3 regions of the Bradyrhizobium sp. UFLA05-125 genome follow, and region 1 is predicted to be linked to each of the others. Evidence: riboswitches for the same ligand, from Rfam matches in the RefSeq annotation. Region 1 holds a riboswitch; each other region holds the start of a gene.
What was found. A riboswitch is a leader RNA that binds a small molecule or an ion and turns the genes downstream of it on or off. The one in region 1 is predicted to bind cobalamin.
Positions count from the first base shown of each region.

Region 2: another riboswitch for cobalamin. It lies ahead of SO156_RS16520 (TonB-dependent receptor); the one in region 1 lies ahead of SO156_RS38590 (TonB-dependent receptor plug domain-containing protein).
Region 3: another riboswitch for cobalamin. It lies ahead of SO156_RS16600 (DUF1636 family protein); the one in region 1 lies ahead of SO156_RS38590 (TonB-dependent receptor plug domain-containing protein).

Region 1 covers NZ_JBANBJ010000079.1:8,950-13,158, forward strand. Annotated here, with positions in the region: gene SO156_RS38580 (hypothetical protein) at 1-193, opposite strand, end outside; gene SO156_RS38585 (DUF6925 family protein) at 234-1,244, opposite strand; gene SO156_RS38590 (TonB-dependent receptor plug domain-containing protein) at 1,271-2,665, opposite strand; cobalamin riboswitch at 2,652-2,855, opposite strand; gene SO156_RS38595 (hypothetical protein) at 2,953-3,216, opposite strand; gene SO156_RS38600 (substrate-binding domain-containing protein) at 3,377-4,183, opposite strand.
Region 2 covers NZ_JBANBJ010000015.1:93,431-97,639, forward strand. Annotated here, with positions in the region: gene SO156_RS16520 (TonB-dependent receptor) at 8-2,365, opposite strand; cobalamin riboswitch at 2,486-2,684, opposite strand; gene SO156_RS16525 (histidine phosphatase family protein) at 2,760-3,332, shown strand; gene cobT (nicotinate-nucleotide--dimethylbenzimidazole phosphoribosyltransferase) at 3,465-4,209, opposite strand, start outside.
Region 3 covers NZ_JBANBJ010000015.1:109,893-114,101, reverse strand. Annotated here, with positions in the region: gene SO156_RS16610 (cobyric acid synthase) at 1-1,365, opposite strand, end outside; gene cobO (cob(I)yrinic acid a,c-diamide adenosyltransferase) at 1,373-2,008, opposite strand; cobalamin riboswitch at 2,049-2,268, shown strand; gene SO156_RS16600 (DUF1636 family protein) at 2,363-2,737, shown strand; gene cobW (cobalamin biosynthesis protein CobW) at 2,734-3,768, shown strand; gene cobN (cobaltochelatase subunit CobN) at 3,783-4,209, shown strand, end outside.

The DNA of each region.
Region 1 (4,209 bases):
GCGCCGGACGCAGCGGCAGCACGGCCGCAGCAACGACTGCAAACGCCGCAAACGGCGTGGCGCAGGCGAGCGCGAAGCTTGCAAGTGCGCATGACACGGTCAGCAGCGCGAAACAAAAGATCGCGGCATAGCGCGGCTCGACCGGATCAAGACGGACACGGTCGGTGTGAGGCGGCAGGACGTTGAGGGCCATCGGTGATCTCCTTGCTGGGGATTCTAATCGATTTATCGGGTCAGTGAAGGGCTTCCATCGGATCTTCGGGGTCTGTCGGATCGAGCCCGTCGTAGGCCGCAAGCCATTCGACGAGTATCTGCGATGGCGGCCCGGCTGCCGACAATTGCCGCAGGGCGACCCGGATCGTGGAGCGGGCGAAACGATCGCGTCTGAGCGCCGGCGTGTCCGGGCCCCGTCCGGCCGCGACGGCCTCGTTGACCTCGCGCTTGAGCGCCACAAGCTCTGGCACGCCATGGCGCTCGAGCAAGGCTTGGAAAGCCAAGTGATGGTCCGCCCGGAACGCATGCTTGCGGCCGAGCGGGTCGCGGAGCGCATGCGCCGGATAAAGATGGGTGCAGGGAACCCAGCCATCGGGCAACGGCTCGGTGGCCGAATGGGTGCGGCCATGCGCCAACAACTTCGGCAGAACATGGGTGTGCGGGCCGTCCGGGCTTCTCCCGCTCGGCGGCGGGATCGGCTGAAATACTTCGGCCCGCCCGATCCGGCTGACGAACACGCGGTGCGGATTGGCCGCCAGGATAATCCGCATGACGTCGTTCCCGGGCGCGAACACTGGCGTCCCGGCACGGCTCCGCAGCGCCGCGATCACGTCGGGATCGCCGACCCGGATGCAGGCATCGATCTGCAAGCAGCCAAGGCCAAGATCGAACAGCACGTCCCCGCGATCCCGGCTGCGCAGCGCATCCTCATCCGGACCAATTTCCGTCAGCGTCGTGCGCTCACCCATGGCGCAGGATTCCCGCGGCAGGCAAACCGCCACACGATGGCTCCAGCTTTCGGTCGTCGGCGACTCCGATGCAATCAGACGGAGATTTGGACGAGGCACGATCCGCACTCCGCCCTTGTCCGTGACGACGCCGATCCCCTCACTGGTCTGTTGCAGATCGGCGGGTTCGCCGGCGTCGCGCGTGAACTCGGCAATTGCCCCGAACGTTCCTACGCTCCAGCCGGTCTCGACGTTGCCAAGCTGTCTTGCCAAGACGTTCATGATATCGAAAGCCATCGTCATCGGAACGTTCTCGTCCACTGTCCCTGCTATCTGACGTCGTAACTTGCAATGCGTATGCCGCCGAACACACCGAGACCGGGTGCCAGAAAGCCGGTCGGGTTCTGGTAGTGCCGGTTGAAGAGATTATCGACCCGCGCAAACACCTTGACTTGATCGCTGATCGCATAGTCGCCCCGCAGATTCACGATGGTGTAGCCGGGCGCCACGATCTGCGCCCCCGTGTCCCGCGTGATATCGAGCCAATCGCTGACATGAAGCACGGTTACCGACAGCGTGAGGGGGTCGATCGGCAGCCAGATCGCGGTTGCGCTCCACTTCTCCTTTGGCCTGCGAAGGAGCTGCAATCCCGTGCTCGCATCGACGGTGCGGGTGAAGGTGTCGTCGGCGCGCACGCTCACGCGATCCGTGATCTTCGCGGTGACGAAATTCTCGGTGCCTTCCGTCGTCGCGAGTCCCACGTTCGTATAGGACGTGAAGGTGTCATTGCTCGTGATGAGGTTGGTGATGCCGTTGTGGAAATAGGTCGAGCCGAACCGCACGCAATCGCCAAACAGCGGCTGCTCGAAACCCGCGTCATAGCCTTGGCTCTGCTCTGGTTTCAAATTGGGATTGCCGAAGAAGAAGAAATCCGGGAAATTCTGGTAGAGCTCGCTGAGCGTCGGCGCCTTGAAGCCGGTTCCATAGCTCCCCTTCAGCTTCGTCTCGGTCACCGGAATGATCACGGCTGGCGCGATGCGATAGGTCGCATGCTCGCCGAACTGGTCGTTGAAGTCGTTGCGCATGTTGGCAACGACGAAGACCCGGTCGGCAAATTGCGACTGCAACTCGACGAAGCCGGCCTTGTTGTCGTTCTGGGCGGAGAAGCCGGTCGCATCGATGCGATCGGTCTGCTGCTCGGCGCCGACGATCAGGTTGTTGCCACGCGCGATCTCGGCGACGGCATGCCAGTCGTATTTGATGCGTTCGCCCGTCGTGACGGTCCACAGCGGATCGCCGAGACCAATGTCGGAGCTGCGGTTATTGGCATAATTGACGGCGAAATAGTTCTTGATACGGCCATCGAACAACGACCAGACGGCTTCGTCGCGATTGAAGAGCTGCCGTACCCCATGCGTGCTCAGGGTGGCGTTCGGCGTGCTCGGAAAGCCGCTATCGCCGGTGAACAGCAACGTCGCCTCGGTATAGCGGACGACCGAGTTCACCGACCAGCTGTCGTTGATGTCTAGCCCGAGCTTGGTCGAATAGCTCATGTTGTCGTAGTTGTTGCCGTTCGCCTTCTGACCCGGCGGCAGCAACTGGAGCGGCGTCACGGGAACGTCACCCGCATGAAAATGGGCGACGTTGAACGCGTAGTTGAAATTGTCCTGCGAGCCGCTGAGGCCCACGGTCTGGTTGAAGGTGTTGAACGACCCGGTCTCGATCGAGGCGGTCGCGCGCGGCGGCTCGCGGGTCGTTACCTCTACGTCGCCTTCCCGGGACCGAGATTTCCCAGTGGCATGTGACGAAAGATTCGCCGCTTACAGTTGCGGGGGCAGCCGTGGCGTTGGGGACATCCCGCACCACGTTCCCTTTTGATCTCCGAAAGGAGAACCGTCAGTGACGATGTTAGGGGTTTGTTAAAGTCGGAGTCAATCGGTTCGAGGTGCGGCCGAAGAAGCAGGTGTGGCAATCCACACGCGATTCGGCTCACTCCCTCCGGCGCACTCGCTTAGCGGATGATGGTCGTCAGCGACGAGTAGCGTTTGGTCGGCCTTGCTTCACCCGGCGAGAACTGCGCGAAGGCGTCGCTGACGCGGACCGCGGGCGGCGTATCGCTTGCGAAGCTAAACTCTTTCGGCCGCGGCGCGTAGAAGTCGCGGCTATAATAAGCGTCGTCGAAACGCGTCTCGTTGATGCCGAACAATGCGTCGCAGGCGAACAGGAGCGCATAGACTCCCGCAATCGCGGCGACGATCTCCTTGAGAACAGACATGTTGGTGCCCCACCCTTTCGGGGGAGCATGCGCGAGGGTTCCAAAGGCCGGGTTTAAGACGGCGCGGCATTTGTGGGCAGGGTTGGCCGCGGGTCAGCAAATAACAGACAATTTGAACGAATGCGTTATCGCCGGAATCGGCAGCGCTAACCTCGCGGCGTCACCGCTCGGATTGGGCGATCTTCACAAGGCCGTTTTCGGCAAGAATGTCCTGCCCCTTGTCCGACAACAGGAACAGCGCAAGTCGCGCAGCGTCCGGGTTGTCCGTGAGCAAGGCGAGCCCATAGGTCGCAACGACGTCGATCTCGGGCGGCAACCGCGACACCTTCAATCCCGGAACCTCGCGCAAGGTCTGCTGCTGGCCGCTGCAATAGACGAGCAGCACGTCCGCCTTGTCGGCGAGAAAGACGCTGGCAGCTGCCGTTTGACCTTCGATCGGTTTGATTGCGGCAGGGCCGCCGACCAGCTTCAGCGCCTTCTGGCTGAGCGCAGCTTCGGCGCCGGCTCGGATTTTCTCCGCACGCTTGAACACCGCGAAAGCATAGTCCCCGCCGGGGTCAACGACAGGCGTCGACGTCGCCAGACGTATCTTGGGATCCAGCATCGTCTCCAGCGCGTTCGCCTCAGTCAGACCGATCGCTTCCCGGCTGAACAGGCAGAGATTATTGCGTGCGAACGGGATCACCAGCGTCTGCGGCCGCTGCACAGCGAGCGTACGGGGATGCTCCGTGTTGGCCGAGAGATAAAGGTCCGCTGCCTCGCCTTTCTCAATGCGCTCGCGCAAGCCGCCGGCCGGACCGAAGACGGGTTCGGCGACTTGCGAGGCGTCCAGGCCGGCCGCCTTGATCGCCTGTTTCACCGACACCGTCAGGCTTCCCGCCGCGTAGACACGTGCGGGCTCGGCGCGGACAGCCGAAGCGCTGATCACAAGGAGAAATGCGGAGATGATGGAGAGTGGTCGTCTCATGAAACTTGGGCCTATGCTCTACAGCA
Region 2 (4,209 bases), on a different contig from region 1:
CATCACCTTACCACTTGAACGCAGCGGAGATCTCATAGGTGCGCGGCGCTCCCAGCAGGACCTGATCGGGGTAGAACGGATCGCCCCAGATCGCATAGCGTTTGTCGGTGATGTTGCGCACGCGGAACGTCAGGCGCGTCTGCTCGACGGCGGAGAATACCGATTTCGGGATGTCTACGAAAGCGTAGACGTCCGCGACCGTGTAGGCGTTCAGCGTCACGGTGTTCGCATCCGTGTTGTAGCGATCGCCGACGTGACGTCCGACCACGCCGAGCTCCACCGGCCATGGCGTGAAGAAGCGATAGGATGCGCCGGCATTGGCGACGATGCGCGGCACGTTGGGCGGCGTATTGCCGGAGAAAGAGCCACCGGCGAAATTGTAGTCGGCATAGCGCGCATCGACATAGGCGATATTGCCCCACAGCCGCACGGCGTCCGTCACGCGCACGGCACCGGCGAGCTCCACACCCTTTGACTCCTGCTGTCCGGCGATATTGAGCTGCATGCCGCCAGCGGCTGCGTAGACGTTCTTGCGCAGGATGTCGTAGGCCGAGAACGACCACTCCGCCCTGTTGTCCCAGAACAGATGCTTGACGCCGGTCTCGTAGGTGCGCGACGTCGTCAGGTCGAGCGGCTGGGTAGGCGCGAGCAGGAAGATGTTGTTGGCCGAGACATCGGCGCCGGTCGCGTACTGGCTGAAGAAGGTCAGGCCGGGCACGGCTTCCCAGGTGTAGCCGATGCGACCGGTCACCGGCGCCCAGTCTTTCGAGAACGGGAAGCCCGCCTTCTCAAGACCGCTGACGTTGGTCGAATTGCGATCGAGCCCGATATGCTCTACGCGCAGGCCGCCGATCAGCGCGAAGCTTCGGGTGATCTTCAGCCGGTCCTCGAACGACAGCGCCTCGTTGTCGATCCGCGCCGTCTGTTGCTGCGTCGTGAGCAGGCCATAATAACCACGCGCGGGATCCACCAGCGTGACGGTATCATCGGGGAAGTTGGCTGCACCCGGCCTGACAAAATCGAGATAGCTTGACGACAGAGTCGTGACGAGGCGGTTGTCAAAGCCTGCGATATTCGCATCCCAGGTCAGGTCGGTGATGTTGCCGACGAGGCGCTGGCTGTGTGCGACATAGAAGCGCTCCCGGTCCACCAAATTCGTCGTGGAATTGAACGCCTCGACTTCATTGTTGAACCAGCTGCGCTCGGCGCCATAGGCATAGGCCTGACTCTTCAAGGTCAGGTCGGGCGCCAGCTTCAGCTCGAAACCGCCACGCAGCCACACCTCCTGCGCGACGTTGCGATTATCGAGAACGTTATAGTTGGTGTTGAAGGTGCGATCATCGATCGTGACCGCACCGAGATTCGTGCCGTTGAAGTTGGAGACATAATTGCCGGAGACGATACCCGACGTCGCATGCGAGCCGCTATAGGCCACCGGCACCAGCGGCGCACCCCAATAGGCCTTGCCGCGATCTTCCCGGTACTCGATTGCGCCCCAGACTTTGAGACTGTCCGAGATGCGATAGTTGAGCTGGCCGGAGACGTCGAGCGTCTTGGTATTGGTGTCGTCGGCAAAGCCGTTGAGCGAGGAACGGCTGATGTCGAAGCGGTAGTCCAATCCCTGGACATTGGTGCTACCGCCCGAGCCATAATGCGTGCGGAACGAGTTCAGCGAGTCATATGAAAAGTCCGCCTCATTCTGGACCGGTCCGGTGTGCGGCTGCTTGGTCACGAAATTGATCGCGCCGCCGCTGGCGCCCTCGCCCGACATCAGCGAGGCCGGCCCCTTCAGAAATTCCACGGCTTCGAGATTGGCAGTGTCCGCGATCCGCGAGGTCATGTTCTGCGGGCCGATCTTGATGCCGTTGTAGAGGATATTGATCTGGCTGTTGGTGAAGCCGCGCATCGAGAAGGCCGAGGGCTCTGCCGGATTGTCGCCTGAGGTGACGCCGACGGCGCCCTGCGCGACCTCGGACACGGTGCGATAGCCCTGCTCCCGCATGGTCTCGGCCGAGATCACCTCGACGGTCGCGGGCGTCTCGCGTACGGTCAGGCCGAGGCGCGAGGCGCTTTCGGCCACGGCATTGGTGTTGAGCGGTGTCTGCGCGGCTGCAGCCGGCACGACGGGCTTGGGAGCTGTCGATGCGGTCGCCGACCTGCGCGCGGCCGCGCGCCGTGCGCTCTGCGCCTCCCGGCCGGCCGGCTTGACCTGCTTGCGGGATTGTGCGGGCGACACCTCGACCGGCGGCAGGGGTTCGCGGGCCTGCTGCGCCAGCGCAGCAGGCATATCGACGGCAGCAAACGATGTGAGGGCGGCGGAGGCGAGCAGGAAGGCGCGCGGTCGTACAATACGGGTAGGAGACACAGTTCGAGAAACCTCGGTATGACGTCAGTGGCACGTCACAGCGAACCAAGTCTCAACCTTCAGGGCGTTTCTCGCCCCCGGCTAAGCCAAATGTCTGTACTCCCCGACCGACATCTTCGCGTGTGACCACGGCTGACGGCAGGTCTCCTGGCTCGCGGGTCGTGACCTCTTCGCCGCCTTCCCGGGACCGAGAGCCCAGTGGCTTGTGACGAAGGATTCTCCGCTTACAGTTGCGGGGGCAGCTGCGGCTTTGGGGAAATCCCCGCACCGCATTCCCTTTTCATCCCCGGATGGGGAAACCGTCGCGCGCATCTATGATTAAGAGCGAGAGAGAGTCAATGTGCAGGCTGCGGCGTTCTCGCCGTAACGGTGCAAACGTCTTTGGAGATGCTGAATGGAAGGGGACACCTTCCTCTGGTTGGTCCGGCATGCGGTCGTCGACGGCGTCGCGGGGACGATCCACGCCATGGATGCGCCGGCCGATCTCAGCGACCCGGGCCGCCTCGACGCGCTACGACGGTGTCTGCCGCAGGGGGCCGCGAGCTACGCGAGCCCGGCCCGACGGACCGTCGACACGGCGCACGCCCTCGCGCTCGATCCGATCCTCATGTCCGAATTCAGCGAGCAGGATTTTGGCGAATGGACCGGGCGACGTCATGATGATCTCGCCGCCGCGGGCGGCGACGCCTATCCAAAATTCTGGGCCGATCCGGCCGGCTCAAGGCCTCCGGGCGGTGAAAGCTTCGAAGACCAGATCGCCAGAACCCGCGAAGGACTTCACCGTATCGAAAGAGGATCAGCGATTCTGGTCGTCCATTCCGGCACCGTCCGCGCTGCGCTGTGCATCGCCCTCGATCTCGCACCGCAGGCATCCCTGCGGTTTGGGATCGATCCGCTCTCGCTCACTCGCATCGACCGCCTGTCGAACGGCTGGCGAGTCGTCTCCGTCAATCAAACTATCGCTTGAAGCCGTAAAGCGCGATGAGATTGGGAGGAATCGTCATCGCGCTTTAGGTTGTTGTTTGAGCATGATCTCCGCGCAAACGCGTTCCGCGTTTGTCGCGAGGGAAAACCGCTACGCACTTTTCCGGATCATGCCCTATGCAGGACGATCCGGAACGTTGGCCTGCGCGAACGTCGCCATGCCATTGTGCAGGGCGCAGGCGAGCCGCACCAGCGGCAGTGCGATCGCCGCGCCCGATCCCTCGCCGAGCCGGAGATCGAGGCTGACCAGCGGCTGAACGTTGAGCGCACGAAGTACCAGGCGATGCCCCTGCTCCGCCGACTGGTGCGACGGCAGCAGGAACGGCTGGCATGACGGATTGAGGCGCGCGGCTGCCAGCGCGGCAACCGACACGATGAATCCGTCGATCAAGATCGGAATACGCCGCTGCGCTGCCGCGATGATCGCGCCGCAGATCGCCGCGATTTCGAGGCCGCCGACCGTACGGAGGACCTCCTCCGCAGATGCACCTGCCTTCGTCAAGCCATGCCGCGCAAGTGCAGTGTCGATTACGCGCGCCTTGCGAGCCCGGCCCGCGGCATCAACGCCGGTGCCGCTGCCTGCGATTTCATCGGCACCCACGCCAAGCAGGCTCGCCGCGATCGCTGCCGAAGCCGTGGTGTTGCCAATGCCCATTTCGCCGAGGAGCAGAAGGTCGGGTTGTCCTTCCGCCGCGCGCACCACCGCGCGCTGCCCGCATTCGAACGCAAAGACCAGCTCCACTGGCTCGATCGCAGCTTCCGCACTGAAGTCGCGGGTGCCACAGCGCGGCTTGTCGGTGATGATGCCCGGCACTGGCGATGGCGCCAGCGTGCCCGCGTCCACGACCTCAAGACTTGAG
Region 3 (4,209 bases), on a different contig from region 1:
GGCGTGATAGGGCTGATCGGCCGAGGGAATGTCGAGCTGCGCGAGGAACGCCATGCGGAAACCGTCCGACGTGAACAGGCCGTGCAGATAGCTGCCGTGCACGCGCCCATCGCCGGAGATCGCGCCTTCCGGCGCGCCGTCGAGCATTGCGAAGGGACGCGCGCGATCCAGCCCTTCGGTGCGGCCGATGTGAATTTCGTAGGCGTCGATGGGCTCGCTGGTTCCGGCATGGCGCGCGGTGACGCGCGTGAGCGTCTTTTGCGGCGACATCACCGTCGTAACATCGAGAAGGCCAAGACCTGCCGTCTCTCCGGCTGGGCCCTCGATGCCTTCGGGATCATCCACGCTGTGACCGAGCATCTGATAGCCGCCACAGACACCCAGCACATGGCCGCCACGGCGGTGATGCGCGAGGAGATCGATGTCCCAGCCTTGCGCGCGCAAGAAGGCGAGGTCGCCGCGCGTTGATTTCGAGCCGGGAATGATGACGAGCCGCGCGTCTCCGGGAATCGCCTCGCCCGGGCGGACCATCACGAGGTCAACGTTGGGCTCGACCTTGAGCGGATCGAGATCGTCGAAATTGGCGATCCGCGATAGCGCCAGAAACGCGATCTTGCTTTTGCCGGGCTTCCGCGCCTCGCCCAATCCCAGTGCATCCTCGGCCGGCAACTCGCCGGCGCGCGCGAACCAGGGCAGCACGCCAAAACCGCGCCAGGATGTCCTGTCCTGGATCAGGCGGTAGCCGTCATCGAACAGCGTGGGATCGCCGCGAAACTTGTTGATGATGAACCCCTGGATCATCGCGGCATCGTCAGGATCGATTACGGCCTTGATGCCGACGAGTTGCGCGATGACGCCGCCGCGGTCGATGTCGCCGATCAGCACGACGGGCACATCGGCTTTCCGCGCAAAGCCCATATTGGCGATGTCGGCCTTGCGCAGATTGACCTCGGCCGGGCTGCCGGCGCCTTCGACCAGCACGAGATCGGTGCGCGCCTTCAGCCGTTCGAAGCTTTCGAGCACGGCGCCCATCAGCGAAGGCTTCATCGCGGCGTAGTCGCGGGCGCGTGCGGTCGCGATGCGCTTGCCCTGCACGATGATTTGCGCTCCGACATCGGTCTCGGGCTTGAGCAGCACCGGATTCATGTCGGTGTGCGGCTCGACGCCGGCGGCGAGCGCCTGGAGCGCCTGCGCACGGCCGATCTCGCCGCCGTCGACGGTGACGGCCGCATTGTTCGACATGTTCTGCGGCTTGAACGGGAGCACGCGCAGGCCGCGGCGCTTTGCGGCACGCGCAAGGCCCGCGACGACGAGCGACTTGCCCACGTCCGAGCCCGCTCCCTGGATCATCAATGCGCGCGCCATCGAAGTCTCAGAACTCGACGCCCGCTTGCGCCTTGATGCCGGAGCGGAACGGATGTTTCACCAGCGTCATCTCGGTGACGAGATCGGCGATCTCGATCAGCTCGTCCTTGGCGTTGCGCCCGGTGAGGACGACATGCGTCAGCGGTGGCTTCTGCGTTTTCAGGAAATCGACGACCTCGGCGATATCGAGATAGTCGTAGCGCAGCGCGATGTTGATCTCGTCGAGCACGACCATGCGCAGGCGTTCGTCCGATATCAGCTCCTTCGCCTTATCCCAGCCGGCGCGCGCGGCGGCGATGTCGCGGGCGCGGTCCTGCGTCTCCCAGGTAAAGCCTTCGCCCATGGCGTGGAACTGGCAGAGATCGCCAAAATGCCCGGTGAGCAGCCGCCGCTCGCCGGTATCCCACGCGCCCTTGATGAACTGGACGACCGCGCAAGGGAAGCCATGTGCGACACAGCGAACGATCATTCCGAAAGCGGAGGAGGACTTGCCCTTGCCCGCGCCGGTATGGACGATGATCAGTCCCTTTTCGCCGCTCTTGGTCGCCATGATCTTGTCGCGGGCGACCTTGATTTTCGCCATTTTCGCAGCATGCCGGGCGTCCGTGTTGTCCACCGCTGGGGTATCCGGTTCAGGCGTCATCTGAAATGGTCCTTCGGCTTGACAAGTGGCGGCCATGGGCAAATGGTGGGCCAGCGTTGGTTCCTGTCCTACGACAGGCGAAGAGGGAATGCGATAGGGCTCGTATCGGCAAGATTCGTGTTCGAAAAGCAGCCGCCCCCGCGACCGTGACCGGAGAGATGCCCGAAGCCACTGATCCCATGGGGGATCGGGAAGGCGGGGATCGAAGGGAAAAAACCTGCTCCGCAAGCCGGGAGACCTGCCAGCGCGAATGTTTTTGGACCGGCGGACGGGGTGTTCCGCGACGGGGAAACGGACCCTCTCTCGAGCGGTTCGTGCGCCTCATCGCCTCCCGCAGATATCCTGGAAGGGGCGATGGCCGTTACACTTCACGTTTGCATCACCTGCCGCGCCGGGCAGACACTCGGCGAAGGCGAAACCACGCCCGGCGCACGGCTGCATGCCGCGATCCTCGACGCCGGCGTGCCCGAAGGCGTCAACCTGGTTCCCGTCGAATGCCTGTCGGCCTGTAGCCAGGGCTGCTCGGTAGCTCTCAGCGCGCCCGGTCGATGGTCCTATGTCTATGGCCGCCTGTCGGATGCCAATGCGAACGACGTGATCGCAGGCGCTTCGGCCTACGCCGCAGCGCCCGACGGCATCGTGCCATGGCGCAGCCGTCCCGAAATCTTCCGCAAGCAATCGCTTGCCCGCATTCCCCCCATCGCCGTCGTGCCGGAGGCCGCCGAATGAACACGCTCGCAAAAGTCCCGGTCACGGTCGTCACGGGTTTTCTGGGATCAGGCAAGACGACGCTGATCCAGCATCTGATCAGCAATGCCAACGGCAAGAAGCTCGCGGTGCTCGTCAACGAGTTCGGCAGTGAAGGTGTCGACGGCCAGATCCTGAGATCCTGTGCCGATGCCAATTGCCCAGAGGAAAACATCGTCGAGCTCGCCAATGGCTGCATCTGCTGCACCGTGGCCGACGATTTCATTCCAGCGATGGAACAACTGCTCGCGCGCCAGGTGAGGCCGGATCACATCCTGATCGAGACGTCGGGGCTGGCCTTGCCGAAGCCGCTGCTGAAGGCGTTCGACTGGCCGGAAATCCGCTCGCGGATCACGGTCGATGGCGTGATTGCGCTGGCCGACGCCGAGGCGGTCGCAGCCGGACGCTTCGCGCCGGACCCGGATGCGGTGGAAGCGCAGCGCGCGGCGGATGAGAATCTCGATCACGAGACGCCGCTGTCGGAGGTGTTCGAGGACCAGATCGCCTGCGCCGATATCGTGCTCCTGACCAAGGCCGACCTCGCAGGTGCGGCAGGCCTCGAAGCAGCCAAGGCGGCGATCGCAGCGGAGATGCCGCGTCCGGTGCCTATGCTCCCCGTGGTCGACGGCGCGGTCGATCTGCGCGTCATCCTCGGCCTTGAAGCGGCGGCCGAAGACGATCTCGCCGCGCGCCCATCGCATCACGACGGCGAGGACGAGCACGAGCACAACGATTTCAACTCCGTCGTGATCGATCTGCCTGAGGTCGTCGACGTCGAGGCGCTGATCGCCTCGGTGCAGCGGCTGGCGCGCGAGCAGAACGTGTTGCGTGCAAAAGGCTATATCGCGGTCAAGGGTAAGCCTATGCGGCTGTTGCTGCAATCGGTCGGCGAGCGGGTTCGGCACCAGTTCGATCAGCCCTGGGGCGCGTCTCCCCGGCAATCGAAGCTGGTCGTGATCGGCGAGCATGGCGATATCGACGAGGCGGCGATCAAGGCAGGGCTTGGCATTTAAGGACTCGGCATCTGATGCACGTCGTTTTCCGCGAGAGCCGTGGTCTGGAGGAGACCGCGACGCCAAGGGACATCGGGCAGGACCCGGCCGATCTCGTGGTGCTCTCGTTCTCGGATTCCGATCTCGCCGCGTTCGCTGCCGGCTGGCGGCGAGGGCGCGCTGGCCTGCCGTCGCTGCGGCTCGCCAATCTCGCCGAGCTGCGTCATCCGCTGTCGATCGACACTTATATCGAGCGGACGCTGTCGCAAGCGCGCGGCATTCTGGTGCGCCTGATCGGCGGCGAGTCCTATTGGGCCTATGGGCTCGCGGCCCTGCATCAACTGGCGAAAGACCGCGGAATCGCGCTTGCCGTGTTGCCGGCGGATGGTCGCGACGATGAACGGCTGGATGCGTTCTCGACGTTGCCGGTCTCGACGCTCAGACGGCTCAAGGTGCTCTGCG